4 regions of the Bradyrhizobium sp. USDA3010 genome follow, and region 1 is predicted to be linked to each of the others. Evidence: predicted binding sites of a transcription regulator. Region 1 holds the regulator's gene; each other region holds the start of a gene.
The links. Region 1 encodes PhoB, which activates phosphate uptake and scavenging genes when phosphate is short. Its sites were predicted from a motif close to TGTCATNNANCTGTCAT; they were not measured.
Positions count from the first base shown of each region.

Region 2: a site for PhoB is predicted at 2,334-2,350, ahead of AC066Y_RS28110 (esterase-like activity of phytase family protein). Genes of this name have one in related genera too.
Region 3: a site for PhoB is predicted at 5,141-5,157, ahead of AC066Y_RS17085 (RNA degradosome polyphosphate kinase). Genes of this name have one in related genera too.
Region 4: a site for PhoB is predicted at 1,525-1,541, ahead of AC066Y_RS35440 (DUF2794 domain-containing protein). Genes of this name have one in related genera too.

Region 1 is NZ_JBWJZD010000001.1:400,370-408,194, reverse strand. It holds gene AC066Y_RS01755 (ATP-binding protein) at 1-685, shown strand, start outside; gene pstS (phosphate ABC transporter substrate-binding protein PstS) at 822-1,832, shown strand; gene pstC (phosphate ABC transporter permease subunit PstC) at 2,064-3,053, shown strand; gene pstA (phosphate ABC transporter permease PstA) at 3,058-3,903, shown strand; gene pstB (phosphate ABC transporter ATP-binding protein PstB) at 3,900-4,721, shown strand; gene phoU (phosphate signaling complex protein PhoU) at 4,733-5,449, shown strand; gene phoB (phosphate regulon transcriptional regulator PhoB) at 5,579-6,289, shown strand; gene AC066Y_RS01720 (GcrA family cell cycle regulator) at 6,579-7,091, opposite strand; gene AC066Y_RS01715 (acetylornithine transaminase) at 7,588-7,825, shown strand, end outside.
Region 2 is NZ_JBWJZD010000022.1:56,473-64,297, reverse strand. It holds gene AC066Y_RS28125 (heme/hemin ABC transporter substrate-binding protein) at 1-392, shown strand, start outside; gene AC066Y_RS28120 (FecCD family ABC transporter permease) at 389-1,489, shown strand; gene AC066Y_RS28115 (heme ABC transporter ATP-binding protein) at 1,486-2,289, shown strand; gene AC066Y_RS28110 (esterase-like activity of phytase family protein) at 2,398-3,750, shown strand; gene AC066Y_RS28105 (hypothetical protein) at 4,259-4,702, shown strand; gene AC066Y_RS28100 (enoyl-CoA hydratase-related protein) at 4,722-5,558, opposite strand; gene AC066Y_RS28095 (mucoidy inhibitor MuiA family protein) at 5,640-7,316, opposite strand; gene AC066Y_RS28090 (MFS transporter) at 7,492-7,825, opposite strand, start outside.
Region 3 is NZ_JBWJZD010000009.1:218,950-226,774, forward strand. It holds gene rnd (ribonuclease D) at 109-1,257, shown strand; gene AC066Y_RS17060 (cold-shock protein) at 1,610-1,813, shown strand; gene purN (phosphoribosylglycinamide formyltransferase) at 1,903-2,553, opposite strand; gene purM (phosphoribosylformylglycinamidine cyclo-ligase) at 2,550-3,623, opposite strand; gene AC066Y_RS17075 (CDP-alcohol phosphatidyltransferase family protein) at 3,784-4,326, shown strand; gene AC066Y_RS17080 (P-loop NTPase family protein) at 4,422-5,099, shown strand; gene AC066Y_RS17085 (RNA degradosome polyphosphate kinase) at 5,232-7,424, shown strand; gene ppx (exopolyphosphatase) at 7,449-7,825, shown strand, end outside.
Region 4 is NZ_JBWJZD010000035.1:47,332-55,156, reverse strand. It holds gene acnA (aconitate hydratase AcnA) at 1-38, shown strand, start outside; gene AC066Y_RS35445 (DUF1223 domain-containing protein) at 200-961, shown strand; gene AC066Y_RS35440 (DUF2794 domain-containing protein) at 1,604-1,975, shown strand; gene AC066Y_RS35435 (N-acetyltransferase family protein) at 2,094-2,639, opposite strand; gene AC066Y_RS35430 (Bax inhibitor-1/YccA family protein) at 2,730-3,521, opposite strand; gene AC066Y_RS35425 (ABC transporter permease) at 3,756-6,326, opposite strand; gene AC066Y_RS35420 (ABC transporter ATP-binding protein) at 6,323-7,042, opposite strand; gene AC066Y_RS35415 (arylesterase) at 7,098-7,757, shown strand.

The DNA of each region.
Region 1 (7,825 bases):
CACGCCGCTCGCGGCGCTGTCCGGCTTCATCGACACGCTGCAGGGGCCGGCGCGCGAGGACGCGCGGGCGCGCGAGCGCTTCCTCGGCATCATGCACACCCAGGCCACCCGCATGGCGCGGCTGATCGACGACCTGCTGTCGCTGTCGCGGGTCGAGCTGTCGGCCCATGTGCGGCCCGAGGCCTCGATCGATATCGTGCCGATCATCCGCCAGGTGGCCGACGGGCTTGAGGCGCTGGCCAGCGAGCGCCAGGTCGAGATCGACGTCGATCTGCCACCGACCCCGGTCACGATCGCCGGCGACCGAGAGGAACTGCTCCGCCTGTTCGAGAACCTGATCGAGAACGCCCTCAAATATGGCGCCTCGGGCGGCCGCGTCATAGTGTCGCTCAATCAGACCGTTTCGGGCGCATCGGGCGAGGGGAGCCCCGAAATCCGTGTCATGGTACGGGATTTCGGCCCCGGCATCGCTCCGGAGCACCTGCCGCGGCTGACCGAGCGGTTCTACCGGGTGGACGTCGGTGACAGCCGCAACCAGGGCGGAACCGGCCTCGGATTATCGCTGGTGAAACATATTCTTAACCGTCATCGCGGGCGTCTTCTGATCGAGAGCGTGCCGAACAATGGCGCGACCTTTACCGCCTGTTTTCCCCGGCCGAAGACCCCGTTACCGACCCAAAGCTAAGCGTTTTCAGTCGCTTAGTACTGTCATCCAACTGTCATCCAACCTTCGTAAAAGCGGCACCGACCGCTCCTAGATGGACTGGTGTGGGCGCGATCGGGCGCAATTGGCGCTTCGCTCACAAGATGGAGACCACCCCATGAATTTCATCAAAGCTATCGTCGCTGCCGGCCTGGTCGCCGCTTCGACGTCGGCCTTCGCTGCCGATATTACCGGCGCAGGCGCAACGTTCCCGTTCCCGATCTATTCGAAGTGGGCTGACGCCTACAAGAAGGACACCGGCAATGGCCTGAACTATCAGTCGATCGGTTCCGGCGCCGGCATCAAGCAGATCCAGGCCAAGACCGTGACCTTCGGCGCCACCGACGCGCCGCTCAAGGCCGAGCAGCTCGAGAAGGACGGCCTCGTTCAGTGGCCGATGGTGATGGGCGCGATCGTTCCGGTCGTGAACGTCGAAGGCATCAAGCCGGGCGATCTCGTGCTCTCGGGCGAAGTGCTCGGCGACATCTATCTCGGCAAGATCACCAAGTGGAATGACGCGGCGATCGCCAAGCTCAATCCGAAGCTGACCCTGCCGGCCGATGCGATCACCGTCGTGCGCCGTTCGGACGGTTCGGGCACCACCTTCAACTTCACCGACTACCTCTCCAAGTCGAACGCCGACTGGAAGTCCAAGGTCGGTTCCGGCACCGCGGTCGAGTGGCCGGTCGGTGTCGGCGCCAAGGGCAACGAAGGCGTCGCCGGCAACATCGGCCAGACCAAGAACGCGATCGGCTATGTCGAATACGCCTATGCCAAGCAGAACAAGCTGACCTACACCGCGCTGGTCAACAAGGCCGGCAAGACCGTGCAGCCGACCGTCGCCGCCTTCCAGGCCGCTGCGTCGAATGCCGACTGGGCCAAGGCCCCGGGCTACTACGTGATTCTGACCGACCAGCCGGGCGAAGCCTCCTGGCCGATCACCGCGGCGACCTTCATCCTGATGCACAAGGATGCGACCGACAAGGCGGCCTCGCAGGAAGCGCTCAAGTTCTTCAAGTACGCTTTCGAGAAGGGTGGCAAGGCGGCCGAAGAGCTCGACTACATCCCGATGCCGGAATCGGTTGTCAAGCTGATCGAGAAGACCTGGTCCGCGGACATCAAGAGCTAAGTCCGACGCTTCGAACACGGCCTGTGCCGCCTCCCAGGGGCGGCACAGGTCGAGCGATTGAGATCCGGGCTCCACCACCGCGGCAAGAAACGCGGGGCGCGGGGCCGGGGTTCGCGCCCCGGGTGGCGCAAGCCGGAACGACGCCCGGCCAAATGCGTCAGGGAAGATCGCTTCGGGGCGTAGCGGTTTGCGTTGCTTTCACATAGTAATGAGGGGATTGGCGTGGCAGACATGGCTGTTCAGAGCGATGTGATGGAAGCCGCGGGACCTTACGATCGCGCCAAGGCCCTCAGCGCCTTCAAGCTCGGTGATCTCACCTTCTATTGGATCACCCGTATCTCGGCGATCTCGGTCCTGCTGATCCTGGGCGGCATCATCCTGTCGCTGATCGCCGGCGCCTGGCCGGCGATGAAGGAATACGGCTTCGCCTTTCTCTGGACGCAGCGCTGGGCACCCTCGGCCGATCCGCCGGTGCTCGGCGCGCTCGGCCCGATCTACGGCACCCTGATCACCTCGGTCATCGCGATGCTGATCGCGATTCCGGTCGGCATCGGCATCGCCATCTTCCTCACCGAGCTCTGCCCGCCAATGCTGCGCCGCCCGATCGGCATCGCCATCGAGCTGCTCGCCGGCATCCCCTCGATCATCTACGGCATGTGGGGCTTCTTCGTGCTGGGCCCGTTCCTGGCCAACACGTTCCAGCCCTTCATGATCAGGATCTTCGAGGGCGTTCCGGTGCTGGGTGCGGTGTTCGCCGGTCCGCCGTCCTATCTCAGCCTGTTCAACGCCGCGCTGATCCTCGCCATCATGGTGCTGCCCTTCATCACCGCGATCTCGGTCGACGTGTTCAAGACCGTGCCGCCGGTGCTGAAAGAGGCCGCCTACGGCATGGGCTGCACCACCTGGGAAGTCGTCCGCAGCGTCGTGATCCCCTACACCCGGGTCGGCGTGATCGGCGGCATCATGCTGGCGCTCGGCCGCGCGCTCGGCGAGACCATGGCGGTGACCTTCATCATCGGCAACTCGTTCCGAATCTCGTCGTCGATCTTCGCGCCGGGCACCACGATCTCGGCGGCGATCGCCTCCGAATTCGCGGAGAGCGACGGCCTGCACCAGTCCGGCCTGATCCTGCTCGGCCTCCTGCTGTTCGTGCTGACCTTCTTCGTGCTCGCCGGCGCCCGGCTGATGCTGATGCGGCTTGAAACGAAAGCGGGGAAATAGGGCCATGAACCCGATCTACAAATCCCGCCGCCGCAGCGACATCGTCATTCGCACACTCTGTGTCGGCGCGGCGCTGTTCGGCGTCACCTGGCTGGCGCTGATCCTGTTCACGCTGGTCTATAACGGCCTTGCCGGCCTCAGCGTGCAGCTGTTCACCCAGAACACGCCGCCACCGGGCTCGACCGAAGGCGGCCTGCTCAACGCCATCGTCGGCTCGGTCATCATGACGGTGATCGGCGTCGGCATCGGCGCGCCGCTCGGCCTGTTCGCCGGCACCTACCTCGCCGAATACGGCAAGCACGACAAGCTCACCTCGGTGATCCGCTTCATCAACGACATCCTGCTCAGCGCGCCCTCGATCATCATCGGCCTGTTCATCTACGGTGCGGTGGTGGTGCCGATGCGCGGCTTCTCGGCGATTGCAGGCAGTCTCGCGCTCGCCGTGATCGTGATCCCGGTCGTGCTGCGCACCACCGAGGACATGCTGCTGCTGGTGCCCAATCCGCTGCGCGAGGCGGCCTCCGCGCTTGGCCTGCCGCGTTCGCTGGTGATCAAGCGGATCGCTTATCGTGCTGCGCGTAGCGGCTTGATCACCGGCGTGCTGCTGGCGACCGCTCGCGTCGCAGGTGAAACTGCGCCGCTGCTGTTCACCGCGCTGTCGAACCAGTTCTTCAGCTGGGACTTGACCAAGACGATGGCCAACCTGCCGGTGACCATCAACAACTTCGTGCAGAGCCCTTACGCCTACTGGAAAGAGCTGGCGTGGAGCGGTGCGCTGCTGATCACCTTCACTGTGCTCGCGCTGAATATCGGCGCGCGTATCCTTGGTGCCGAAAGGGCCGCAAAATGACCGAGCTTTCCGTTTCAACGAGTAACCCGAGCCACGTTGCTCCGCATACGCCGCTGCCGGAAGCGCCGCCGAAGGTCACGGTGCGCAACCTCAACTTCTACTACGGCGAGCACCACGCGCTGAAGAACATCAACCTGACGCTCGGCACCAACCGCGTTACGGCGTTCATCGGCCCGTCGGGCTGCGGCAAGTCGACCCTGCTGCGCATCTTCAACCGGATGTACGATCTCTATCCGGGGCAGCGCGCGGTCGGCCAGCTGATGCTGGACCAGACCAACATTCTCGATCCCAAGCTCGACCTCAATCTGCTCCGCGCGCGGGTCGGCATGGTGTTCCAGAAGCCGACGCCGTTCCCGATGACGATCTACGAGAATATCGCCTTCGGCATCCGCCTCTACGAGAAGATCTCGAAGTCCGAGATGGACGACCGGGTCGAGAAGGCGCTGCGCGGCGGCGCGCTGTGGAACGAGGTCAAGGACAAGCTGAACGCCTCCGGCCTGTCGCTCTCCGGCGGCCAGCAGCAGCGGCTGTGCATCGCGCGCACCGTGGCGGTGCGTCCCGAGGTGATCCTGTTCGACGAGCCGTGCTCGGCGCTCGACCCGATTTCGACCGCCAAGGTCGAGGAGCTGATCCAGGAGCTGTCCGAGGACTACACGATCGCGATCGTCACCCACAACATGCAGCAGGCGGCGCGCGTCTCCGACAAGACCGCCTTCATGTATCTCGGCGAGCTGATCGAGTTCGACGACACCAACAAGATCTTCACCTCGCCGAGCGATCGACGGACTCAGGATTACATCACCGGCCGGTTCGGCTGAGGAGATACAAGATGGCTTCTGAACATACCGCCAAGGCATTCGACAGCGACCTGCAGGAGTTGACCCGCCTGGTCGCCGAGATGGGCGGCCTCGTCGAGCGGATGATTACCGAGTCGGTCGACGCGCTGATCCGTCGCGACGTTGCGCTCGGCAAGCGCGTGGTCGCCGCCGACATCGAGATCGACAATCTTCAGCGCGTCATCGAAGAGCGCGCGGTGCTGACGATCGCCCGCCGCCAGCCGATGGCGATCGACCTGCGTGAAATCGTCAGCGCGATGCGCGTGGCCACCGATCTCGAGCGGATCGGCGACCTCGCCAAGAACATGGGCAAGCGCGTCGCGGCGCTGGAAAGCGATTTCCAGCCGCTGAAGCTGATCCGCGGCCTGGAGCACATGACCGACCTCGTGCTGTCGCAGGTCAAGTCGGTGCTCGACGCCTATGCCGCGCACGACCTGCCGGCGGCGATGAACGTCTGGAAGGGCGACGAGGAGGTCGATGCGATCTGCACCTCGCTGTTCCGCGAGCTCTTGACCTACATGATGGAGGATCCGCGCAACATCTCGTTCTGCATCCATCTGATGTTCTGCGCCAAGAACATCGAGCGGATCGGCGATCACGCCACCAACATCGCCGAGACCGTGTTCTACATGATCGAGGGCCAGCAGATCACCGACAAGCGTCCGAAGGGCGACATGACCAATTTTGCCACCACTGTGCCGGGTACCTAGGACATGATCCGCAGCGCGGAGCCGGATTGTCTTCACGACAAGTCGTTTCCGCGGGGATTATGCCCAGGAAGGTAAGCGTTTCGGTTTGCGTCTGGGCAACGGATCACCACAGAGAGAGAACTTAAACCGATGAGCGCACGCATTCTGGTAGTCGAAGACGAGGAAGCGCTGACGACACTGTTGCGCTACAACCTCGATGCGGAAGGCTACGATGTCGAAACGGTCGGGCGCGGCGACGATGCCGACACCCGCCTGAAGGAGCGCGTTCCCGACCTCGTGGTACTGGACTGGATGCTGCCGGGCCTGTCCGGCATCGAGCTGTGTCGCCGCCTGCGGGCGCGTCCCGAGACCAAGCAGCTTCCGATCATCATGCTGACCGCCCGCGGCGAGGAGAGCGAGCGCGTGCGCGGGCTTGCCACCGGCGCCGACGACTACATCGTCAAGCCGTTCTCGGTGCCGGAATTACTGGCACGGGTGAAGGGCCTGCTGCGCCGCGCGAGCCCGGAGCGGCTTGCGACCGTGCTGACCTACGGCGACATCGAGCTCGATCGCGAGAAGCGCCGCGTGGCGCGCTCGGGCCGTCCGATCGATCTCGGTCCGACCGAGTATCGGCTGCTCGAATTCTTCCTCGAGCATCCCGGCCGCGTGTTCAGCCGCGAACAGCTGCTCGACAGCGTCTGGGGTCGCGACATCTATATCGATGAGCGTACCGTCGACGTGCATATCGGCCGCCTGCGCAAGCTGCTCAATCCGGGCCGCGAGCAAGATCCGATCCGCACCGTGCGCGGCGCCGGTTATGCGCTCGACGACCGCTTCGCGAAGGCCGAGCCGCAGCCGTAAGGCCGGCCGGCAATCGCAAGCCACAATACGGCGTCGTCCCGGCGCAGGCCGGGACCCATAACCACTGTTCTCTTTTGCTTGCATGCGCTGGTGCCACAGCCGCCTTAAACCACTTGCACCAGTGGTAATGGGTCCCGGCCTGCGCCGGGACGACGCCAGTGATGTAGTGCGTTCTCCGCTTCAAACACCGCCCCGGATTTCGCTTCGCTCCATCCGGGCTACGATCACATAAAAAAATCCCCGCTTTCGCGGGGATTTGTTTTTGCAGTCCAGGCTGGTTTCCCGAGTGCTACTTGATCTGTGGCTTCGCCGACGGCCGGCGGCGATCGGCGGCGGGCTGGTAGGCGACGCGCGAGTGATGCGCGCAATAGGGCAGGCCGGCGAGCGCCTTGCCGCCGCAGAAGAAGAATTCCGGGCTCGAGGGATCTCCGACCGGCCAGTGGCAGGTGGCCTCGTTGAGCTCGAGCAGCGACAGCCGCTGGCTCATCGGCACCACATTGTCGAAGGAGATCGGATCGGGCTCCATCTCCACCTCGAAGGCGTGCGCGAGCGCGGTGTTGCCGCGCGACACCGGGCGCGCCACCCGCATCATGTGCTGGGCGGGACGGGCCTTGCGCTGCCGCGGCGCAGCCGTGGAGGGGGCCTTGGCGCGGCCGGAGAGGCCGAGCCGATGTACTTTGCCGATCACGGCGTTTCGCGTCACATTGCCAAGTTCCGCCGCGATCTGGCTGGCCGAGAGGCCGGATTCCCAGAGCTTCTTCAGCTGCTCGACGCGATCGTCGGACCAAGTCAATACAGTCATCGCATTCTTCCTTTCGCATGGCGCCGGCCACTCATCGGAGCGGCGCTGCGAGCCAATCTGGACAAATATCCCTGCGGCCAGAATCCCTTAGCCCTCGCCGGGCACGGTGTTGCGCCCGAACGTTTACGCGAGACACGAAGGCTACTTAGAGGGTCCAGTACTGCCGCACGAGATGTCGTACCCGACAGGCCAAACGCTACAATATGGCGTGACTCTGGCGCAAGAGTCCGCGGCCGTGCGTCCACATGTTCCCACAAAGTTAAGCATTGCTGTGAGGCTTTTCCACCGCACCGGAATGCTCCGGATTGCGCCGGTTTCGCATTGCAGGAAGGCCAGCAAAGGCCGGCTCCTGGCGATTGACACTGACCGGCCGCCGCATAGAATGACCCGCACGTGCCGCCCGCAAAGGCGGCCGTTTTGTTTTCCGAAGCTGGCGGTTGCTGCGTAGGCGTCAAGGCGCGCAGCGATTGACGGCTTCAAACCGGCAGTGAACGCCATGACCAACGCCTCGTCGCATCTGCTCCCCGTCTTCGCCCGGGTCGATCTCGGCTTCGAGCGCGGCGAGGGCGCCTGGCTGATCGCAACCAATGGCGACCGCTATCTCGATTTCACCTCGGGCGTCGCGGTGAACGCGCTTGGGCATGCGCATCCGCATCTGGTCAAGGCGCTGCAGGAGCAGGCGACCAAGCTCTGGCACATGTCGAACCTGTTCAAGAGCCCGGACGGCGAGGTGC
Region 2 (7,825 bases), on a different contig from region 1:
TCCTGAACGGCCGGGCGTTGGCCGCCGGCCACAAGACCGCCGCGGACGAGATCATCCAGCTTGCCGGCGCCGTCAACGCGGTCGACGGTTACGACGGCTACAAGCCGGTCAACGACGAAGCCATCGTGGCGGCGTGGCCGGATGTCGTGCTGTCGATCGATCGCGGCAAGGACTCGCTGACGTCGGATGCCGTGTTCGCGCATCCAGCTTTCGCACTGACGCCGGTTGCGGCCAATAACGCCTTCATCTCGATGGAGGGGCTCTATCTGCTCGGCTTCGGGCCGCGCACCGCGGCCGCGGCACGCGACCTCTCGGTCAAGCTCTATCCGGCGCTGGCGCCGGAGGCCGCCACCTTCAAGCCGGCGGCGCTGACCGCGAACTGCCGGCAATGAGCGTGCTGGCCGAACGCCCCGCGCGTGCGAAACGACGGCGCGCCGGCATGTCGCTGCGGCCAGCGGCGACACTCACTTTGCTCTGCCTGCTTGCGGCGCTCGCAGCAAGCGCGCTGGTCGCCCTGACGGTCGGGGCCGCCGGCATTCCATTGGCGCGACTTCCCGCCGCGCTCGGGCTATGGGCCGACGGCGTGGCCAATCCGCTGCTCGCGCGCGACCAGCTCGTGGTGTGGTCGATCCGGATCCCGCGGATCGCGGCGGCTGCGATGGTCGGCGGACTCCTTGCCGTCTCCGGCGCCATCATGCAGGGCCTGTTCCGCAACCCCCTCGCCGATCCGGCGCTGGTCGGCGTCTCCTCCGGCGGCGCGTTTGCCGCAGCGGCGGCGATCGTGTTCACCGACAGCCATCTCGGCGAGAGCGTGCGCTTCCTGCAGCATCAGCTGCTGCCGATCGCGGCTTTCGCGGGTTCGCTGGTCACGACCATCGTGCTTTATGGCATTGCCAGCCGCGGCGGCCGGACCTCGATTGCGATCTTCCTGCTGGCCGGACTTGCAATTGCCGCGATCGCCAATGCCGGCATCGGGCTCCTGGTATTCGTCGCCGACGACCGCCAGCTGCGCGACATCACCTTCTGGATGCTGGGTTCGCTGAGCGGCGCGACCTGGACCAAGCTCACAGCGCTGGCGCCGGTGCTGGCCGCGGCCCTGATTGCCTGCCTCTGGATCGCGCGCGGGCTCGACGTGCTGGTGCTCGGCGAGGCCGAGGCGTTCCACAGCGGCGTCGATGTCGAACGGCTGAAGCGGATTTCGATCGTGCTGGTGTCGGCGATGACCGGGGTCGCGGTTTCGGTCTGCGGCGTGGTCGGTTTCGTCGGCATCGTGGTGCCGCATCTGCTGCGGCTGGTGATCGGACCCGGGCATCGCCTGCTGCTGCCGGCGTCCGCGTTGCTCGGTGCGATCCTGCTGGTCGGCGCCGACACGGTGGCGCGCACCATCGTGGGCCCCGCTGAAATGCCGATCGGCATCCTGACCGCGGCGATCGGCGCGCCGTTCTTCCTTGCCATGCTGCTGCGCCAGCGCTCCCTGGTGTCGCTATGAGCGCGCTGCTGGAGGCGCAGTCGGTATCGATGACGGTCGGCGGCGCCGCGCTGGTCGATGCGGTCTCGCTGCAGATCGGCGCCGGCGAGATGATCGCGATCGTGGGTCCCAACGGCGCCGGCAAATCGACCTTGTTGCGGATGCTGTCGGGCGACCTCCGTCCGTCGCGCGGAACGATTCGGCTCAGGCAGCGCGACCTCAACGCCTATGGTCCACGCGAGCTGGCGCAGCACCGTGCGATGCTGTCGCAGCACGTCAACGTCAGCTTCCCGTTCACGGTCGAGGAAATCGTCAGCATGGGCGCCGGCGAGAGTCCGCGCGCGGTGACGCGTGCGCTGGTCACCGCGGCGCTGGACGAGGTTGGGCTGGCGCATTTCCGGTTCAGGCAATTGCCGACGCTGTCCGGCGGCGAGCAGCAACGCGCGCATTTCGCCCGCGTGCTGGTGCAGCTCGCCTGCGGCGAAGCGCTGCACGGGCCGGGACTGTTGCTGCTGGACGAGCCGACCTCGAGCCTCGATTTGCGGCATCAGATCGACCTGGTCGAGACCGCCCGGCGGCGCGCCGCGCGCGGCACCGCCGTGATCGCGATCCTGCATGATCTCAACCTCGCGATGCGGTTCGCCGACCGCATCCTGCTGCTGCATCGCGGGCGGCTTGCCGTCGACGGCGACCGTGCCGCGGCAATGCAGGCCGACACGCTGAGGCAGATCTTCGAGGTCGACGCCACGATCGACTATACCGCGAGCGGCGTGCCCTTCCTGCTGCCGCAAACGATGCGGCCGGCGGGCAAGGCGACGTAACGCCGCAAGGCTTATCCCGTCGCAACATCCGCGGTTCACAAAACTGTCAGCCGGCTGTAACAGGCGGCTCGGAGAACATCGCATCGTTTATCCTTTGGGAGATCAACCATGCGCTTGTCACTGCTCTGTTCCGTCGCCTCGATCCTGCTCGCCACATCGGCGTTCGCGCAGAGCGAGGGCGAATTCCCGGCGACGCTGGCAGGACACGCCGTGATGCCGGCGGAGAGCTTCATCGACGCTCCCGCCGATGCCCCGAACGATTTGAAGACATCGGGCAAGTACACCACCGGCAAGCGCGTCGATGCCATCGGCACCGTGATGGGAAAATCCTACGAGCGGCCGACCGGCGTGTCGCTGCCATTCAAGGGCCAGCCGCTGCAAGGCCATTCCGGCATCAAGGCCATGCCCGACGGCTCGTTCTGGGTGATCACCGACAACGGCATGGGCGCGCGCTACAACTCGGCGGACTCGATGCTGTACCTGAACCGCTACAAGATGGACTGGGCGAACGGCAAGATCGAGCGTCAGGAGACCGTGTTCCTGCACGATCCCGACAAGAAGGTGCCGTTCCGCATCGTGCATGAGGACACCGCCAAGCGCTACCTCACCGGTGCCGACTTCGATACCGAGGGCTTCCAGATCATCAACGACACCTTCTGGATCGGCGACGAGTTCGGGCCCTACATCCTCAAGGCCGACAAGACCGGCAAGATCCTCGCGGTGTTCGAGACGGTCGCCGACGGCAAGCCGGTGCGCTCGCCGGATCACTGGGCCGTGCAGTCGCCCGGCGCGCCCGGCGCCACCTACACCAACGTCAACCTGCGCCGCTCCAAGGGCTATGAGGGCTTTGCCTCCTCCAAGGACGGCAAGTTCCTCTACGGCCTGCTCGAAGGGCCGCTGTGGGATGCCGACAAGAAGGATTGGGAGAAGGTCGACGGCAAGGAAGCCTCGCGCATCCTCGAGTTCGACGTCGCGGCGGAGAAGTTCACCGGTCGCTATTGGCAATATGTGTTCGAGCAGAACGGCAATGCGATCGGCGACTTCAACATGATCGATCCGACTCAGGGCCTCGTGATCGAGCGCGACAATGGCGAGGGCACCGCCGACAAGGCCTGCCCGCAAGGCCAGCGCGGCGAGAACTGCTTCCCTGACCTCGCCAGGTTCAAGCGCGTCTACAAGATCGAGCTGTCCGACGCCAATGTCGGCAAGCCGGTGCGCAAGATCGCCTATATCGACCTGATGAAGATCCGCGATCCGAACAAGAAGGCCCGCAAGCCGCTCAACGACGGTGTCTACACCTTCCCGTTCTTCACCATCGAGAACGTCGACCGGGTCGACGAGACCCACATCATCGTCGGCAACGACAACAATCTGCCGTTCTCCTCGAGCCGCGACCCGAACAAGGCCGATGACGACGAGTTCGTGCTGCTCGAAGTCGGAGACTTCCTGAAGGCGAAGTGAGGCGATTGCTGTCGCCACCCACAACAGGGTCGTCGCCCGGCTCGCCGCCCCGCTAAAGCTTCGGCGCGCCATGCACTCATGGCCTCGTCGAAGCCTTGGCGTAGACGGGACCGGGCGACTCAGTATTCCAGAGACGTCTGAGTTCAATCGATGGGCCGCGGCGTACTGGATGCCCCGCTCAAGGCGGGGCATGACAGCGAATATGCGGAAGCAGTCCCGTCATCCTGAGGTGCGAGCGGAGCGAGCCTCGTAGGATGCACGGCCCCGACGATGCCGCGCGGAGCAGCCGGGCCGTCGCCCTTCGAGATGGCCGCTTTGCCGCCTCCTCAGGGTGACGGTGATAGAGCGCCGCGCCTCACTCAGCATTAGCTCGCTCCTTCTTCATCCGAATCCCCGAACATAGGATCGCGCTGGACAAGGCGCCAACGGTTGTCTTGCAATTGCCCTTCTACCGAAGCGCTCGATGATGATAGCCTCGGCCGATGCTTGAATCGCTTCGGGGCAAATCATGCGAGAAAAATCCAGCCTGACCTACATCGAGGCGTTGATCGCCGCGGGCTCCGTTGCGTATCTGGGCTGGGACCAGAGCTGGGGGTTTCCGCCCGGGCTCGTCGCTTTGATTCTCGGCGCGGTCGTCTACTTTGCCTACCTGTGCCTGATGCGACGGTTGGTGAGGTTTCATCAAAACAGCTATGAAGTCGTGGCGACGATCCTGGCCGCTGTGTGGGGCGTGTTGGCTTATCTGGTCACGGGCGCGCTGCAGGCGGGATTCGCCAATCAAATACCCGCCTCGCTGCTGATGCATCTGTGGCCCTGGATCGCGGCGATCGTGGCTTTCATTGGAGCACTCGCCAGCAAAGTGCGCTTCATGGACGATGTTCGCGAATATGTCGTCGGCCGCCGCGCGCGCTGGGACAATCAGCAATGGCTGGAGGAGGACGCGGGCTTCTAGCCCGCGTTCGCATCAAACGTTACTCCTTCTTGGTCCGGTAATCCCCGAACGTGGTGTCGCGCTGGTCGAGCTGAGCCTTCACGCTGCCGTCGTCGCGGCGGAAGCCGGCCATGTAGGCCTTGCTCGCCTCGGTGGTGAAGGCCAGCGCCTGGATCTCGGTGCCGGCGCGCATCGCGGCGCGGGCGCCCATGATCTCCATCGCGCGATGCACGCTGCGCTTGTTGAGCTGCTGCAGCTCGACCGGCACCTTCGCCGCGCGCTCGGCGAAATCCAGCGTCTTCGCCTCCAGCTCGGCGAGCGGGAACGAGCGGGTCGCATAGCCCCACTCGGCGGCCTCGCGGCCGGACATCGCATCGCCGGTCAGCATCAATTCCATGGCGCGGCGCATGCCGACCAGCCAGGGATGATACTGCATGTCGGGCGGGCTCATCAGCCGCACCGGCGGATAGCCGATCTGGGCATCGTCGGCGACATAGACCACGTCGCAGGCGGTCGCGAGCTCGGTGCCGCCGGCGAGGCAATAGCCGTGCACCTGCGCGATCACCGGCTTGGCAAGATCCCAGATCGAGAACCAGCCCTCGACGACGTGGCGCGACCACTGGCCGGGGCCGGACGCCGAATGATAGGGCTGGTCGACGCGGTTGTCGGCGGAGAGATCATAGCCTGCCGAGAAACACGGACCCGCGCCGCGCAGGATCGAGATCGAAATGTCGGGGTCGCGATCGGCCTGCTCCAGCACCTCGAAAATCTCGCCGCGCAGGCGGTTGTTCAGCGCATTGCGCTTCTCGGGCCGGTTCAGCGTGATGCGGCGGACGCGCGGACGCGGATCATCGACGATGATGTGCTGGTAGCTCATGGATCCTCCCGATCTCGGCTTTTTGCCGTTGGCAAAGTGATGCCCGAGATCGGGAGAGTTGTCATCGGCTACCGGTGCAGATCAGCCGGCCGGAACCATCACGACGCCCTTGTCCTTGGGCCAGCGCATCCGCCAGGCGAAATTGATGTCACGGACCTCGCCGGGCTTGGCCTCGAACGCCCATTCCAGCACGCCGCGCTTGTCGCGCAGATTGGTTGTCGTCGCAGGCGTCGACGACGGCAGCATCTCGACCACGATATCGTCGTTCTCGCTGACCGGGAGCTGATCCTGGATCGCGACCTTGATCGGGAAGTCGTGGCCGTTGCGCACCGTGGTCTTGAACGCGCGTTCGTCAGTCTTCGATGTCGTCACGATCAGGCCGGCGGAGCCTTCATTGCGCTTCACCACCGTGCGCTCGATCTTGACCTTGTCGTCGGCACCGAAGCCGAGCCGCACGGTCTCGTCCTTGGCGGCCGTCGCCATCCGGCTGCGGCCGACAAAGATGCCGTCGCGATAGATCGAGACCTGCCCCGGCAGCAGCGGCGCCTCGTCGGCCTGCACGAAGCTCGCTTCCAGGAACGCGGTCGGATCGATCACCGGGACGGCGCGGATTGCGAGATCGGGGGTGATCGTCGCCGTCGAGATGCGCAGGCTCTTGGCGCCCTCGTTGGCGGCGACGCTGACGCGGCCGGGAATTTTGAACGTGGCCTGGAAGGCGCCGACGTCAGCTGTGGCCTCTTGTTCCGCAATGACCGGCCCCCCACCAAGGTGGAATTCCTTGAGCGCGTCGGCGACCGGAGCGGGCGCCGCGGCCGAGCGCTGTTGCACGCCATCCTCCCTATTTCGCCACGCAAGCGGCCGCGGCGGCTGCGGATACTGCACGATCAGCGAATGCAGATCGGGCGCGTTGCCGCCGCGGGCGACGCGCACGGTGGAGACGGCGAGCGCCACGTTCGACCAGTCCTCGCCGGTCGCCTGGGTGATCTCGGCGCGGCGCACCAGCTCGATCGCCGGCTTGCGATCCTTGGCGCCGGTGTCGAGACGGGCGTCGTAAATCGGCATCCAGCGGGCGTTGCGCACCGCATAGGTCACCCGCAATGTCGCGCGGGTCGCGGCAGCGGAGGCAAGCTCGATCCGCACCTCGAGCTTGCTCGGCGGCTTGGCGGCGCGGTCGGCTTCAAGGCGCGCGATCTCGCGATCGATGTCGCGCTGCTTGCGCGCGGCGTCGCGGATCGCGGTGTCGGCGGTTGCGACTTCGTCCCCGACTGCCGAGAACGCGGCGCGCCACTCGCTGACCGGACGCGCCTCGCCCTTATCGCCGATCCCGACCGGCGAGGCCTCGGCGAAGTGTTCGGCGAATTTGCGCCGCGCCTCGGCCGAGGTGATGATCCCTTGCAGATCCTCGCGCTGATCCCGCAGCGCCTCGATCCGCTTGTCGATCTCAGGCAGGTTCGCCGGCTCCACCGGGCGCGGCGGCCGCGCGTCGATGGCGCCGATCGTCAGCCTGCCGCCCGCCTCGCCTTCAACCCGCAGCGAGGACGGATCGAGGCCCATCGGGAAATCCTTCGCGACCAGCGTGTTGTCGCCGGCGGGCAGATCCAGCGTGATGACGCGGGTGACGCTCGCGCCATCGGGATAGACGGTCACGGCGTCGACCTGCGACGCGGCATCGAGATTGGCCGCGTGGAGCGGCCCGGCAACCAGCGCACCCACCAGCACCAGGCTGGTGGTCACGAGACAATTCGTAATCCTTCGCATCACATCCCTCCAGGAAACATCGCATCGCGCGAGACCAACGGTGCGCTGGGCTCAGAGCGCGCCGTTTCTCGTGGTGAGACGCAGCGAGGAAAGGACTGGTTCGATTGAGGTTTCGGTGCGGCACGACGATGGCGCGCTCGCGGCTGCCGGATGGCGCGGCGGCGGCTTTGACCCGCTAGCGGTCCGCCCTGCGCCGGATGAACAGGTAATTCGGCACGAAGCCGGCAATGGTGATGGCGATCATGATCCACCAGCCGCGCTGAAACGCCGCGATCCGCTCAGTCATCGAGGCCGGCGTTGCCAGGATCGCGATAAAGATCGCGACGCCGATCGCAAGCGCGGCCTGCCGGATCATGTTGATGACACCGGAGCCGGTGGCGAACGACGACGGCGGCAGCGAACCGGCGCCGACGCCCATCAGGGTCGGAAAGGTCAGCCCGACGCCGATGCCAGTGAACATCATTCCGACCACAAAGGCAGGCATGTCGGGGTCAACCCCAAGCAACGTT
Region 3 (7,825 bases), on a different contig from region 1:
CAAAAATGCCCTGTCCCTCACCCCGCGCAAGGCCAAAATCCCTGCAAGACCCTTGACATAGCTGCCCTTTCGGCAGAACGCGTGGTGTCAAGCCGTCATGGACTGTTCATGGATCTGATTAGCACGACCCCCGACCTCGCCGCCGCCTGCGACCGGCTCGCCAAACACAAGGTCATCACCGTCGACACCGAGTTCCTGCGGGAGACGACCTACTATCCCCTGCTCTGCGTCGTGCAGATGGCCAGCGCGGATGAAGCCGTCGTGGTCGACGCGCTGGCGCCCGGCATCGACCTCAAGCCGTTCTTCGATCTGATGTCGAACGAGGCCGTGCTGAAGGTGTTTCATGCCGCGCGGCAGGACATCGAAATCGTCTGGCACCTCTCCGGCACGATCCCGCATCCGATCTTCGATACCCAGGTCGCGGCCATGGTGCTCGGCTATGGCGACAGCATCGCCTATGACCAGCTGGTCGATCGCGTCACCGGCCACCGCCCGGACAAGACCCATCGCTTCACCGACTGGTCGCGCCGCCCGCTGACCGAGGAGCAACTGCATTACGCCGTCTCCGACGTCACCCATCTGCGCGAAGTGTTCGCGGCGCTCGATGCCGACTTGAGGAAGCGCGACCGCAGCGATTGGGTCAGCGAGGAGATGGAGATCCTGACCTCGCCGAAGACCTACGACTTCCATCCCGAGCGCGCCTGGGAGCGGCTCAAGACCCGCGTGCGCAAGCCGCGCGAGCTCGCGGTGCTGATCGAGGTTGCCGCCTGGCGCGAGCAGGAGGCGCAGAGCCGCGACGTGCCGCGCTCGCGTGTGCTCAAGGACGATGCGGTCGGCGACATCGCCACCCATGCGCCGACCTCGCTGGAGAAGCTCGGCAATCTGCGTTCGCTGCCGAAGGGTTTCGAGCGCTCGAAATGGGGTGCCGATATCATCGCCGCGGTGCAGCGCGGGCTGGCCCGCGACCAGGCCACGCTCCCCAAGCTGGAAAAACCGAGAAACAATTCCAATGGCGCGGCGACCGTCGAGCTGTTGAAGGTGCTGCTGCGCATGACCTCCGAGCGCCACGGCGTCGCCAGCAAGGTGATCGCCACCGTCGACGACCTCGAACAGATCGCGGCCAGCGATGAGGCCGAAGTCGGCGCCCTGCACGGCTGGCGGCGCGAATTGTTCGGCGAAGCGGCGCTCAAGCTCAAGCACGGCCAGCTCGCGCTTGCGATCGACAAGGGCCGCGTGGTGCGGGTGGATCGGGGTTAGCGCACGAAGTTCGCGTGGTGCACGCGAAGTTCCCGCACCTCCGATCCGTCGGCCAGTGGCCGAACGCGCCGCGCCCGAGTTCGACCGCCACAGGCTGAGGTTGCGTCACGCGAAACCAGCGCGCTTGCTAAGGCGCAGATTTCGTGTTGCAATCCCTTCACAATCGGATTGCGGCCGTTCGACTGTGCGTTTCACGACGTTGATAGCCAAGGCTTCGAGAGGCGAAACTTCGGACTTGAAGACCTTGGATATAGAGACCCGGGAATTGAACAGACAGCGGAAAGCCCGCTTGTGGCGTGGCACGTGGAAAACGTGGCCGCGTCTTTTTTATGTCTAGACTGGGAGAGAGACGATGCCGAAGGGTACCGTCAAATGGTTCAACCCGACCAAAGGTTACGGGTTCATCAAGCCGGCCGTCGGCGACAAGGACGTGTTCGTCCACATCTCGGCGGTCGAACGCGCAGGTCTCAGCACATTGAACGAGAACCAGACCGTCGAGTACGAGCTGGTGGAGAACCGCGGCAAGGCGTCGGCAGAGAACCTCAAGGTTCACTGAACGCCGCTGCTGGCGGAATTCATCCTGACACCTCCCCCGGCCGCATCACCCGGGGGATTGTTCTCGGGGATCTCTCGTGCAACCGGGCGCTAAGGCGCCGGCGCGATCAGCGTGCTGTCGGTTGCGGCGCTGCCCTGCGTCCTGCAGACGTCGCCTTCGAGCTTGAGCCGGCCGCTCGCCAGAAGCCGCAGCGCCTCCGGATAGATGCGATGCTCGATGGTGATCACGCGTGCAGCGAGCGTCTCCGGCGTGTCGTCGTCAGCCACGGTGACCGCACCCTGCATGACGATCGGCCCGGCGTCGGTCTCCGGGATCACGAAATGCACCGTCGCGCCGGACAGCTTGACCCCCGCCCGCAAGGCCTGGCCGTGCGGATCGAGGCCGGGAAAGCAAGGCAGCAGCGACGGATGGATGTTGAGCATCCGCCCGTACCAGTGCCGGACGAATTCGGCGGTGAACAACCGCATGAAGCCGCCGAGGCAAATCAGCTCGACTTGGCTGTCGTCGAGCGCCCGCTGCAGCGCCGCCTCGAATGCCGCGCGGTCCTTGCCGAACGGCTTGCTCTCGATGACGACGGTCGGAATGCCGCTCGCGGCCGCCTTCTCGAGCCCGGGAGCGTTGGCGCGGTTGGAGATCACGGCGACGATCTCGGCCGGAAAATCCGCAGCCTTCGCAGCCTCGATCAGCGCGGCCATGTTGGAGCCGCGGCCGGAGATCAGAATGGCAACCCGGCGCTTCATCGCGAGAGATCGAGATGACCGTGATAGACTACGCGATGCTCGCCACTGGCCTCGATCACCTCACCCAGCAGCGTCACGGTCTCGCCGCCGGCGGTGAAGGCCTCGGTCACCGCATCGACCGCATCGGCCTTGACGATCGCGATCATGCCGATGCCGCAGTTGAAGGTGCGCAGCAGCTCGAGCTCGGCGATGCCGCCCTGCTCGGCCAGCCATTTGAACACCGGCAGCACCGGCAGCCGCGCCAGATCGATGCCGACGCCGAGATGCTTCGGCAGTACGCGCGGAATGTTGTCGGTGAAGCCGCCGCCGGTGATGTGGGCGAGCCCCTTCACCGCGCCGGTCTCGCGGATCGCACGCAGGCAGGATTTCACATAGAGCCTGGTCGGCGTCAGCAGCGCCGCACCGAGCGTCATGACCGGTGCGAACGGCGCCGGCGCATCATAGCCAACGCCGGACTGCTCGACGATCTTGCGCACCAGCGAATAGCCGTTGGAGTGCACGCCGGAGGACGCCAGCCCGATCACGGCGTCTCCCGCCGCTATATCCCCCGTCGGCAGCAGGGTGCCGCGCTCGGCCGCGCCGACGGCAAAGCCGCCGAGGTCGTAATCGCCGTCCTTGTAGAGGCCGGGCATCTCGGCGGTCTCGCCGCCGATCAGCGCGCAGCCGGATTCGCGGCAGCCCTCGGCGATGCCAGCGACGATCTGCGCGGTGGCCTCCGGGTGGAGTTTGCCGCAGGCGAAATAGTCGAGGAAGAACAACGGTTCCGCGCCCTGCACGACGAGGTCGTTGACCGACATCGCGACCAGGTCGATGCCGATGCCGTTGTGGATGCCGGTCTCGATCGCGATCTTCAGCTTGGTGCCGACGCCATCGGTCGCGGCCACCAGGACCGGATCCTTGAAGCCGGCGGCCTTGAGGTCGAACAGCCCGCCGAATCCGCCGATTTCGGCGTCCGCGCCGGGCCGTGCGGTGGCCCGCACCATCGGCTTGATCAGATCGACCAGACGATTGCCGGCGTCGATATCGACACCCGAATCCGCGTAAGTGAGCCCGTTTTTGCGCTCGGTCATGCCCAATTCCAGATGATAAGGGGCTGGTTACGAGGAATTCCGCCCCCGCGCAATGGCTCGCGGCAATGCCGCCGCGATACTATGTAGATAACACCCGGCCGCCGCGCAAAAGAGCCGGATATCGAGTAAAATCAGGCTTCTAGCCGGGAAGCGATTCAAGTTGAGCATTCCGAATATCATCACCCTCGGCCGCATCATCCTGGTGCCGGTGATCGTCTGGGCCATCGTCTCCAGCCAGATGGAGATCGCGTTTGCGATCTTCGTGATCGCCGGCGTCTCGGATGCGGTCGACGGTTTCCTCGCCAAGCGCTTCAACATGGCGAGCGAGCTCGGCGCCCTGCTCGACCCGCTCGCCGACAAGGCGCTGCTGGTGTCGATCTATGTCGCGCTCGGAATCTGGGGCGCGGTGCCGCGCTGGATCGTGATTCTCGTGGTGTCGCGCGACATCATGATCGTCTCCGCCGTGATTGTGTCATGGTTGTTCGACAAGCCGGTCGAGATGAAGCCGTTGATGGTGTCGAAGCTGAACACGGTGGCACAGGTCGCGTTCGCGGCCCTGGTGCTCGCCTCGCTCGGCTTCGGGTTTCAGCCGCACCCTTACGACCTGATCCTGATGGGTCTGGTCACGATCTTTACTTTGGGTTCGGTGTCCCTCTATCTCGTGGAGTGGGTGCGGCACATGAGCACGATCGAGGCTCGGTAGCGCACGATCCGGAAAAGTGGAAACCGGCTTTCCCGCGACAAACGCGAAGCGTTTGCGCAGGGATCATGCTAAAATAATGTGGTTTGGAGATTTGCGTGGCCGGTAGCGTTCAACCTCGTCAATTGGCCTTGGCCCTGCCGCACGAGGAGAAGCTGACCCGCGACGATTTCCTCGAGGGGCCCGCCAATGAGGCTGCGCTGGCGCTGATCGACGGCTGGCCCGACTGGCCCAACCGAATCATGCTGCTGGTGGGGCCCGAAGGCTCCGGCAAAAGCCACCTCGCCGCGATCTGGGCCGAGATCGCCGGCGCGCGCTCGACCGTGGCGCATGCCCTGACCACCGACACGGTGCCGACGGCACTTGCGACCGGCGCGCTGGTGGTCGAGGACCTCAGGCCGTCGGATTTCGATGAGCGCGCGATGTTCCATCTGATGAATCTCGCGCGCCAGGACGATGCCTTCGTCCTGATCACCGCGCGCGTGCCGCCGTCGGCGTTCGAGATCGAGCTGCGCGATCTGCGCTCGCGGCTCCGCGCGGTACCGACGGTGACGCTGCTGCCGCCCGACGACCAGCTGTTCCGTGGCCTGATCGTCAAGTTCTGCGCCGACCGCCAGATGAGCGTGGACGAGCCGCTCGTCAGCTACCTGACCAACCGGATCGAGCGGTCCTATACCGCCGTCCGCCAGGCGGTCGAGCTGCTCGACACCGAGGCGCTGCGGCTGGGCCGGCCGGTGACCCGGGCGTTGGCGGCGGAGCTGCTGCGCGATGCCTGACCGTCCCCGCGGCTTGACGGCGCAGGCCAACGGAACATCAATGTCATCGAAACGTCATCGCAATATCACATGTTCTGTGCGGCCCTCGGCTAGACCGCTCCGGCCCCCTGCCCCGAATTGGACCAGCACTTGATGGACACGGCACAAGCACCTGAAATCAAAGAGAAAGAGGCGGAACTCCCGCCCGTCCCGGCGATCGCGAGCAGCCCTGAGCGATTCATCAACCGGGAGCTGTCCTGGCTGCACTTCAACCGCCGGGTGCTCGAGGAATCAGTCAATCTCGGCCATCCCCTGCTGGAGCGGGTCCGCTTCCTGTCGATTTCGGCGAATAACCTCGACGAGTTCTTCATGGTCCGCGTCGCCGGCATCAAGGCCCAGGTCCGCGAGGGTATTGCCGAGCGCAGCCCGGACGGCCTGCTGCCGGCCGAGCAGCTCGTGATGATCAACAAGACCGTGTCGCAGCTCGCCTCCGACCAGCAGGCGATCTGGAGCGACCTGCGCGAGCTCCTGTCCAAGGTCGGCATCCAGCTGGTCGACGGCCGCGACGTCACCAAATCCGAACGCACCTGGATCGAGGATCACTTCCTCCACAACATCTTCCCGCTGCTGACGCCGCTTGCGATCGACCCGGCGCATCCGTTCCCGTTCATCCCGAACCTCGGCTTCACGGTCGCTCTGCAATTGTCGCGGGTCTCCGACGGCAAGGCGATGAACGCGCTGATCCGCATGCCCGGCAAGATCGACCGCTTCATCCGCATTCCCTCGACCAAGGAGGGCGCGCCGGCGCGGCTGATCACGCTCGAGCAGGCCACCGGTCTGTTCATCGGCCGCCTGTTCCCCGGCTACACCGTCAAGGGCCAGGGCGCGTTCCGCATCATCAGGGACTCCGAACTCGAAATCGAGGAAGAGGCCGAAGACCTCGTTCGCCTGTTCGAGACCGCGCTCAAGCGCCGCCGGCGCGGGTCGGTGATCCGGCTCGAGATCGAGGCCACGATGCCCGAAGAGCTGCGCGTCTTCGTGCAGCACGCGTTATCGGCCGCGGACGATGAAGTGATCCTGGTCGACGGCGTGCTCGCGATGAACGAACTGTCGCAGCTCACCCGCCTCAATCGCCCCGACCTCGAATTCCCGCCCTACGTGCCGCGCCATCCTGAACGCGTGCGCGACCATGGCGGCGATATCTTCGCCGCCATCCGCCAGAAGGATCTGGTGGTCCATCACCCCTACGAATCCTTCGACGTCGTCGTCCAGTTCCTGCAACAGGCGGCGCGTGATCCCGACGTCGTCGCGATCAAGCAGACGCTCTATCGCACCTCGAACAACTCGCCGATCGTGCGCGCGCTGGCGGATGCCGCCGAAGCCGGCAAGTCGGTGACCGCGCTGATCGAATTAAAGGCGCGCTTCGACGAGGAGGCCAATATCCGCTGGGCGCGCGACCTCGAACGCGCCGGCGTGCAGGTCGTCTACGGCTTCATCGAGCTGAAGACCCACGCAAAGCTGTCGATGGTGGTGCGCCGCGAGGGCGGCAATCTGACGACCTATGTGCACACCGGCACCGGCAACTATCATCCGGTCACCGCCCGCATCTACACCGACGTCTCCTACTTTACGTCGGACCCGATCATCGGCCGCGACGTCGCGCGGGTGTTCAACTACATCACCGGTTATGCCGAGCCGAGCGACATCGAGAAGATGGCGGTGTCGCCGCTGACATTGCGCAAGCGGATCATCGAGCACATCCACGGCGAGATCGCCCACGTCAAGCATGGCCGGCACGGCGCGATCTGGATGAAGATGAACGCGCTCGTCGATCCCGACATCATCGACGCGCTGTACGAGGCCTCGCAGGCCGGCGTCTCGATCGAGCTCGTGGTGCGCGGCATCTGCTGCCTGCGGCCCGGGCTGCCCGGATTGTCGGAGAACATCCGCGTCAAATCGGTGATCGGCCGATTCCTGGAACACGGCCGGATCTATTGCTTCGGCATGGGCCAGGGCCTGCCGAGCGCAAAAGCTGCTGTGTATATCTCGTCCGCCGACATGATGCCGCGGAACCTCGACCGCCGCGTCGAGGTGCTCTGTCCGCTGCAAAATCCCACGGTGCATCAGCAGGTTCTCGAACAGATCATGGTCGCGAACCTGAAGGACACCGAGCAGAGCTGGCAATTGTTGCCGGATGGGTCCTCAACGCGTATGAAGGCCGCGAAAGGCGAAGAGCCCTTCAATCTGCATGACTATTTCATGACAAATCCGAGTCTGTCCGGCCGTGGTAAGTCTCTCAAGGAATCTTCACCGCGCCGTCTCACGCGTCGTAACGAGCGTCAGTAGCCATCGTCTTAAGGGGGCCTTACGGTGAAGCGGCCGCGGAAGCGCGCTTCCAGCGTCGCTGTGATCGATATCGGCTCGAACTCGGTTCGTCTCGTGGTTTACGAGGCGATGGCGCGCAGCCTCGTCACCATCTTCAACGAGAAGGCGCTGTGCGGGCTCGGACGCGAGGTGCAGAGCACCGGCCTGCTCGCAACCGATGCGGTCAACAAGGCGCTCACCGCGCTGCGCCGCTTTCGCGCGCTGTGCCGGATCCAGCAGGTCGGCCGCGTCTACGCGATCGCGACCGCGGCCTGCCGCGACGCCAAGAACGGTCCGGACTTCATCGCCAAGGCCGAGCGCATCTGCGGCGCCAAGATCGAGATTCTGACCGGACCGCGTGAAGCGAAGCTGTCCGCGCTCGG
Region 4 (7,825 bases), on a different contig from region 1:
GCATCCTGCATTACGTGCTGCGCAAGCTCGCGGCCTAGCGCGGATTTGTGATCAGTGCCTCACTGCTTAGTGAGTAGCGGCTAAAAAGAAGGCGGCCTATGACAAGGCCGCCTTCTGGCGTTCTGGGGCACGCAAGTTCAAGGGACAACTTCATGCTCCGTACAATTACGGATAGAAATCATCACGACTGGTTCGCAGTATGACAGCGATGATGGCCTATAATTCTATCTCGCGATGGTCCAGCGCCCTAGGTTTCTGCGCGATCGTTGCGATCATCCGCCCCGCTCACGCCGATCCGCGTGCTGTCGTCGAACTCTTCACCTCGCAGGGATGCTCGTCCTGTCCGCCCGCGGACAAGATCATCGGTGACCTCGCGAAGGACCCCAACGTCATCGCGCTGAGCATGCCGATCGACTATTGGGACTATCTCGGCTGGAAGGACACGCTGGCCGATTCCCGTTTCAGCGCGCGCCAGAAAGCCTATTCGCACATGCGCGGCGACCGCGACGTCTACACGCCGCAGGCCGTGATCAACGGCTCCGCCCATGTGATCGGCAGCGACCGCGCCAGCATCGAGGACGCGATCAAGGACACCGAGAAGAGCGGCAGCGTGATGTCGGTGCCGGTGACGATGACGCTGACCGGCAAGCAGATCAACGTGTCGGTGGCCGCATCGAAATCGCCCGCGGTGTCGCGCGGCGAAGTCTGGATCTGCTCGATCTCGAAGTCGGTGCCGATCTCGATCGCGCGCGGCGAGAACCGCGGCCGCGAGATCACCTACCACAACGTGGTGCGCAATCTCCTGAAGGTCGGCGACTGGAACGGCTCGTCCGGGAGCTGGACCGTGCCGCTGGAGAACATCACGCGCGATGGCGTCGATGCTGCGGCCGTCTACGTCCAGGACGGCAATCGCGACAAGCCGGGCCCGATGCTGGGCGCCGCATTCACCTCGCTTCACTAGAGCCTTTCGGTTCTGATTGATCAGAAGCGCAGCTTTAGATTCCTGTTTAACGCGTTTTCTTCACGCGAACCGGTGTCCACTTCGCTCGAAAACGCTCTAACTGCGCGGTGCTGGCTTCTGTCAGTCTTGCGTCGTTGGGCCGCACGCATGGTGTCGTGCGGCTCCGCGCGGCGGCAAGCGTGCATCCAGTGATCTGCTGAGAGGGAAGCGCCGAGGCTTTGCGCGGCTTGATCGCGCATATTCGAGCAGGGCCCAAAAACAAAAAGGACCAACTTTCGTTGGCCCAGTGTGTTGGGATTTGATTCCCCTGCGAACAGGCCCGATCCCGACGGCCCCGGGGGGCTGGGGGCTGAGGAATCCGGAACCGAAAGGACCGGGCCAACGCAGGATTGTCTTTTCGCAGGGCAGCGGGGCGGGCGATGGGCGGAAGTGGGGCAGCAATATGATTCCTCTAACGTTCCCGTGACTCTTCGGTTTTCCGGACAATCCGTCGCGCCTGGCCGTGGTTAAGGGCTGGTTGCATTGCGAATGGCCCCTTGCAGGCTCCGGCGCTTAGCGCAATCATGTCACTCTCGTGACGATCCCGAAGTGGGGCACCGGCCTTCGGCACCCGATCGTCACCGGGATGACAGGAGGCGCTCGATGAGTTTGATCTCGGAGGATAGTGATCCGAGTGGGAGTCGTGCCGCGGCGCGTCCCGCCGCCGCGACCCCTCAGCCCAACCGCGTGACATTCAATCGACTTGAGCTCAACCGCATTCTCAATCTCTACGGCCGCATGGTCGCCGATGGCGAGTGGCGCGATTATGCGATCGACTTCCTTAAGGACCGTGCCGTGTTCTCGGTGTTCCGGCGCGCATCCGAAATACCGATCTACCGGATCGAAAAGGATCCCCGGCTGGCGCGCAAGCAGGGCATGTACAGCGTGATTTCGGCGACCGGCCTGATCCTGCGCCGCGGCCACGAACTCGAACGGGTGCTGTTCGTGATCGATCGCAAGCTGTCGCTGGTGTAGGCGCGGCAAATTCAACAGACCGAGCCCGGATGAAGCGAAGCGCAATCCGGCACAAGTTCATCTGCGGTATCGGCGGCCCCGGATTGCGTTGCGCTGCATCCGGGCTACGGACTGTAGCTCAGTCCGCTGGCACCGTCGCCGCGCCCTCGCCGAGCGCGCGCTGCATCATCACGGTGTCGAGCCAGCGGCCGAACTTCCGGCCGACATTCGGGTGCGTCCCGATCATCTGAAATCCGCAGCGGCGGTGCAGCCCGATCGAGCCGGCATTGGCGGAGTCCCCGATCACCGCGATCATCTGCCGGAAGCCGCGCGCGTCGCATTCGGCGATCAGGCGGGCCATCAGCCGGAGGCCGATGCCGCGGCGATGGACCGCAGGGTCCAGATAGACCGAGTTCTCGACCGTGAAGCGATAGGCCGGCCGCGGCCGGTAGGGGCCGGCATAGGCATAGCCGGCGACGCGGCCGTCGAGCACGGCGACGAAATAGGGGAAGCGGCCATCGATCAGCGCCCTGTAGCGGCGGGTCATCTCGGCAAGGTCGGGCGGGATCAGCTCGAAGGTTGCGGTGCCGAAGCGCACCGCGTGCTCGTAGATCGCCGTGATCGAGGGCAGGTCCGCCTCGACGGTTAGCCTGATTTCCCGATTGGCCCCCGCAGGATTGGACATGGGCGCGACAGTATTTTTGCCCTGCGCAAAAGAAAAGCCCCGGCCGCAAGGCCGGGGCTTGGATTGGATCGATCGTCTCGCTCGAGGCGCTCAGTCGCGCTGGCCGAGCAGCTGCAGGAGCAGCGTGAACAGGTTGATGAAGTTCAGGTAGAGCGACAGCGCACCAGTGATTGCCGCACGCTCTGCCATCGCGCCACCCTGCGAGGCGTAGCCGTAGATGTAGTCGTTCTTCAGCCGCTGGGTGTCCCAGGCGGTGAGGCCCGCGAACACCAGCACGCCGACCACAGAGACGATGAACTGCAGTGCCGAGCTCGCCAGGAACAGGTTGACCAGGCTCGCGATGATGATGCCGATCAAGCCCATGAACAGGAACGAGCCCATGCCGCTCATGTCACGCTTGGTGGTGTAGCCGTAGAGGCTCAGCGCACCGAACGTCGCCGCGGTGATGAAGAACACGCGCACGATCGAGGTGTGCGTGTACACCAGGAAGATCGACGACAGCGACAGGCCCATCAGCGCCGAGAACACCCAGAACAGCAGCTGGGCGGTCGCAGGCTGCAGGCGGTTGATGCCGGCCGAGATGACGAACACCATCGCCAGAGGGGCGAGGATGAACAGCCACTTCAGCGGGCTCACGAACATCGCGTAGCCGAACTGCGTCAGATAGGCGTTGCCAAACTTGGCGACGGCGGCGGACTGATCGGTGGTCACCGCACCCATGTAGACACCGAGCGCGGCCAAGCCTGTGATGGCCAGGCCGATGCTCATGTAGTTGTAGATGCGCAGCATGTAGGCGCGCAGACCGGCGTCGACGGCCGCAGCGTCAATGCGCCCGGCGGCCCGGCCGAAAGGAGAAGCGTAGTTGCGGTCTAGGTCCGACATGGTCGAATTCCCGTGGTTGGTCCCGGTGGAGCGCAAGGGATTTGCGGCGCCGGTTCTAAATCTATCTCAGATGGCTCGGTTTGCGGAACATTAATTGCGTGTCATTCAAACCGACTATCCGACCCGAGTGGTATGTGGGAAATTAACACATCCGACGCAAGCTTCCACGCGCGGCCGAATGTCGCTCTAACCTAGTATTCATAGGTAAAACGGCGCTGCCGCCGCTACAAATTGTCACAAATTCCGCAACACCGAGGCCGGCTTCTGGTTCAGCGCGAGCAGCGTTCCGGCCAGCCCCAATCCGACGGTGACGACCAGCGCGGCGACCACGACCAGCGCGGCGCTGCCGGCCTGCCAGATGAAACTCAGCGTCATCAGCCGCGTCACGATCAGCCAGGCCGCGACCGAACCGGCGATCACCCCGAAGATTGCGGTTGCAAAACCGATCATCAGATACTCCAGCGCGTAGGCGCCGAGCAATCGCACCCGCGTGGCGCCGAGCGTCTTGAGGATCACGGCGTCATAGACGCGGTGGCGGTGCCCGGCGGCGAGCGCCCCGCCCAGCACCAGGATCGCCGAGATCAGCGTCACGGCGCTGGCGCCGCGGATCGCCAGCACCAGATTGCTGACGACGGTGCCGACCGTCTCCAGCGCCTCGCGGACGCGGACGCTGGTCACCATCGGGAACGCGTCGGCGACCTGCTTGATGATGCGCGCATCATCGGTAGTGCCGCCATGGGGTTCCGTCAGGGTCGCGACGTGGCTATGCGGGGCGCCCTTGAAGGCATTCGGCGAGAACACCAGCACGAAGTTGATGCCGAGGCCCTGCCAGTCGATGTTGCGCAGATTGGCGATCCTGGCCGGCACATCGCGGCCGAGCACGTTGACCACGATCTCGTCGCCGATCTTCAAGGACAGGCCGTCGGCGATCTTCTTCTCCATCGAGACCAGCGGAGGACCGCTGTAGTCCGGTCCCCACCATTCGCCCTCGACGATCTTCGAACCCTTGGGAACTTCGCCGGTGTAGGTCAGGCCGCGGTCGCTTTGCAGAACCCATTCCGAATCGACCGACGGCTTGAGCTGGTCGGCCTTGACGCCGCGTGCGGCGACGATGCGCCCGCGCAGCATCGGCACGTCCTCGACGGTCGAGCCGGCCGCGATCTGCGCCAGGAAGGCGGCAAAGCGGTCGGCTTCCGTGGAGGGGATGTCGATGAAGAAGAACGACGGCGCCCGCTCCGGCAAAGCGGCCAGGAATTGCCGGCGCAGATTGCCGTCGATCTGGGTGATGGTGACGAGCACCGCGAGCCCGAGCCCCAGCGACAGCACGACCGACGGCGTCAGCGCACCCGGTCGGTGGATGTTGGCGATCGCCAGCCGCAGCATGGTCATGCGGCTGCGCGGCAGCCGCCGCGCCACCGCCATCAGGATCTCGGCGATCCCGCGCAGCAGCAGGAACACCGCGATCGACGAGGCGACGAACACGGCGGCGACCCGCTTGTCATAGGCGAGCCCGATCGCAACCCCGATCAGGAGCGCGACCACCACCGCCATCAGCGCGAGATAGCTCCAGCGCGGGCGGTGCCATTCGCTGGCGACGGTCTCGCGGAACAACGCAGCGACCGGCACGTCGTGGACCCGGCCGAGCGGCCATAGCCCGAACGCCAGCGCGGTGAGCTGGCCGTAGAGGAAGGAGAGCGCGAGCTCGTCGGGATGCAGGGCCGGCACCACCGGCAGCGGCAGCAGCTTGCCGAACAGGCCGACGATGACGAAGGGCAGCGCGGCGCCGAGCACCAGCCCGATCAGCGAACCGATCCCGGCCAGCACCACCACCTGCGTGCAGTAGATCGTGAAGACGTCGCGGCCGGTGGCGCCGAGCGCCTTGAACGAGGCGATGACGTCGCGGCGCCGGTCGATATGGCTCTTCACCGCGTTGGCGACGCCGACGCCGCCGACCAGCAGCGCGGCGAGGCCGACCAGGGTCAGGAACTGGGTGAAGCGGTTGATGGTGCGTTCAAGCTGCGGCGAGGCGTTGTTGCGGCTGCGGACTTCCCAGCCGGCCTCCGGCGCGGCAGCCCGTGCGCCTTCGATCAACGCGGTGGTGGCGCGATCGTCGTTGGCGCCGTCGCGCAGCTTCACCCGGTAGATCCAGCGCACCAGGCTGCCCGGTTGCAGCAGGTCGGTGGCGCGCAGGCTGGCTTCGCTGATCAGGAAGCGCGGGCCGAGGCCGACGCCGCCGGCAAGCTTGTCGGGCTCGGTCGCCACCACGCTGCGGATCTGGTAGGTCGCGCTGCCGATCGTGACGCGGTCGCCGAGCTTTAGGTCGAGCCGCGCCAAGAGCGTTGAATCGGCGGCCGCGCCATAGACGCCATCGCGTTCGGCGAGTAGATCGGCGACCGGCATGTTCGGCTCGAGCGTCAGCTCGCCGAGCATCGGATATTTTCCGTCGACCGCCTTGAGCTCGACCAGCGCCAGCTTGCCGTCGCCGCTACGGGCCATCGCGCGCAGCGTGGCCGCAACCGAAACCTCGCCGCGGGTACGCAGATACGCGACCTCCTCGGGCTTGGCCTCGCGCGAGATCAGCGAGAAGGCGACGTCTCCGCCGAGCAGCGTGCGGCCCTCGCGCGACAGGCCGTCGCCGAGGCTCGCGGCGACCGAGCCGACGCCGGCAATCGCCATCACGCCGAGCGCGATGCAGGCGATGAACACGTAGAATCCGCGCAGGCCACCGCGCAGTTCGCGCAGCGCGTAACGGAAGGCAAGCGACGACGCGCGGCCCTGCACCGCGACTTCGGACGCGATACTCATGTCGTGGATTGTCCGTCGATGCGGCCGGAACGCAGCCGCACCACACGATCGCAGCGCTGCGCCAGCGAGAGGTCGTGCGTCACCAGCACCAGCGTCATGCCGCGCTCGGTGTGCTTGGTGAAGAGCAGGTCGATGATCTGCTTCCCCGTCGTCTCGTCGAGATTTCCGGTCGGCTCGTCGGCAACCAGGATCGCGGGATCGGGCGCGAGCGCACGCGCGATCGCGACGCGCTGCTGCTCGCCGCCGGAAAGCTGCGTCGGGTAGTGATGCAGCCGTTCGCCGAGCCCGACCGATTGCAGCTCCTGCGCGGCGCGCGCGGCGGCATCGGGATTGCCGGCGAGCTCGAGCGGCACGGCGACGTTCTCCAGCGCCGTCATGGTCGGGATCAGATGGAACGACTGGAAGACGATGCCGACCTGGCGGCCGCGGAAGCGCGCCAGCGCATCTTCATCGAGGGCATTGAACGACGTGCCGTTGACGACCACTTCTCCGCTGTCAGGACGTTCAAGCCCCGCCATCACCATCAGCAAGGTCGACTTGCCCGAACCCGACGGGCCGATCAGGCCGATGGCCTCACCCGCTGCCACACGAAGGCTGATATCTTTGAGGATATGGACCCGTGCCGCGCCGGTGCCGAGCGAGAGATTGACGTTCCTGACGGCAATGGTGTCCGGCTCGACGTCGGTCAGTGAAGAGGATTCGATGAGACTGTCCATGGTTCGGTCATATGGCACTTCCGCTGCTGCGGTCGAGAGCCGGTTGAGAATCTTCGTGCACATACTCGTGTTGCTTATGGGCTTGATGACGGCGGCAAGTGCGCAGACGGCAGGGGTGGAGAAAAGCCCGGCGCAAGGTTCGGCGAAACCGATCAAGATCGTGGTTCTGGGCGATTCCCTGAGCGCCGGTTATGGCCTTCCGGCCGCGGCGGCATTTCCGGTCCGGCTGCAAAAAGCCTTGGAGACCAAGGGGATAAAGGTCAATATGACCAATGCCGGGGTATCCGGCGACACCGCCTCGGGGGGCCGCGAGCGGCTCGACTGGTCGGTGGCTGACGGAACTGACGCCGTGATCGTCGAGCTCGGCGCCAACGATGCGCTGCGCGGCATCGATCCCGCGGTCACGCGTGCCGCGCTATCCGACATCATCACAAAGTTGCAGGCGCGCAAGATCGCCGTGCTCTTGTGCGGCATGCTCGCGCCACCGAACTATGGCAGCGAGTATGCAGCGAAGTTCAACGCGATCTATCCGGATCTCTCGAAGTCGCTGGGCGTGCCGCTCTATCCGTTCTTCCTTGACGGCGTTGCTGCCGATGCCAAGCTCAATCAGGCTGACGGCATGCATCCGACAGCGGAAGGTGTGGACATCGTCGTGAAGAACATGCTGCCCACGGTGGAGGCATTTCTCGGCGCATTATCAGGGCAACGCAGTTGAAATGCAGGCAGCGCGCCGAGTTGTGCCCGTAGGTTTACGAGCTGTTAACGGGTCATGCTTCGCAGAGT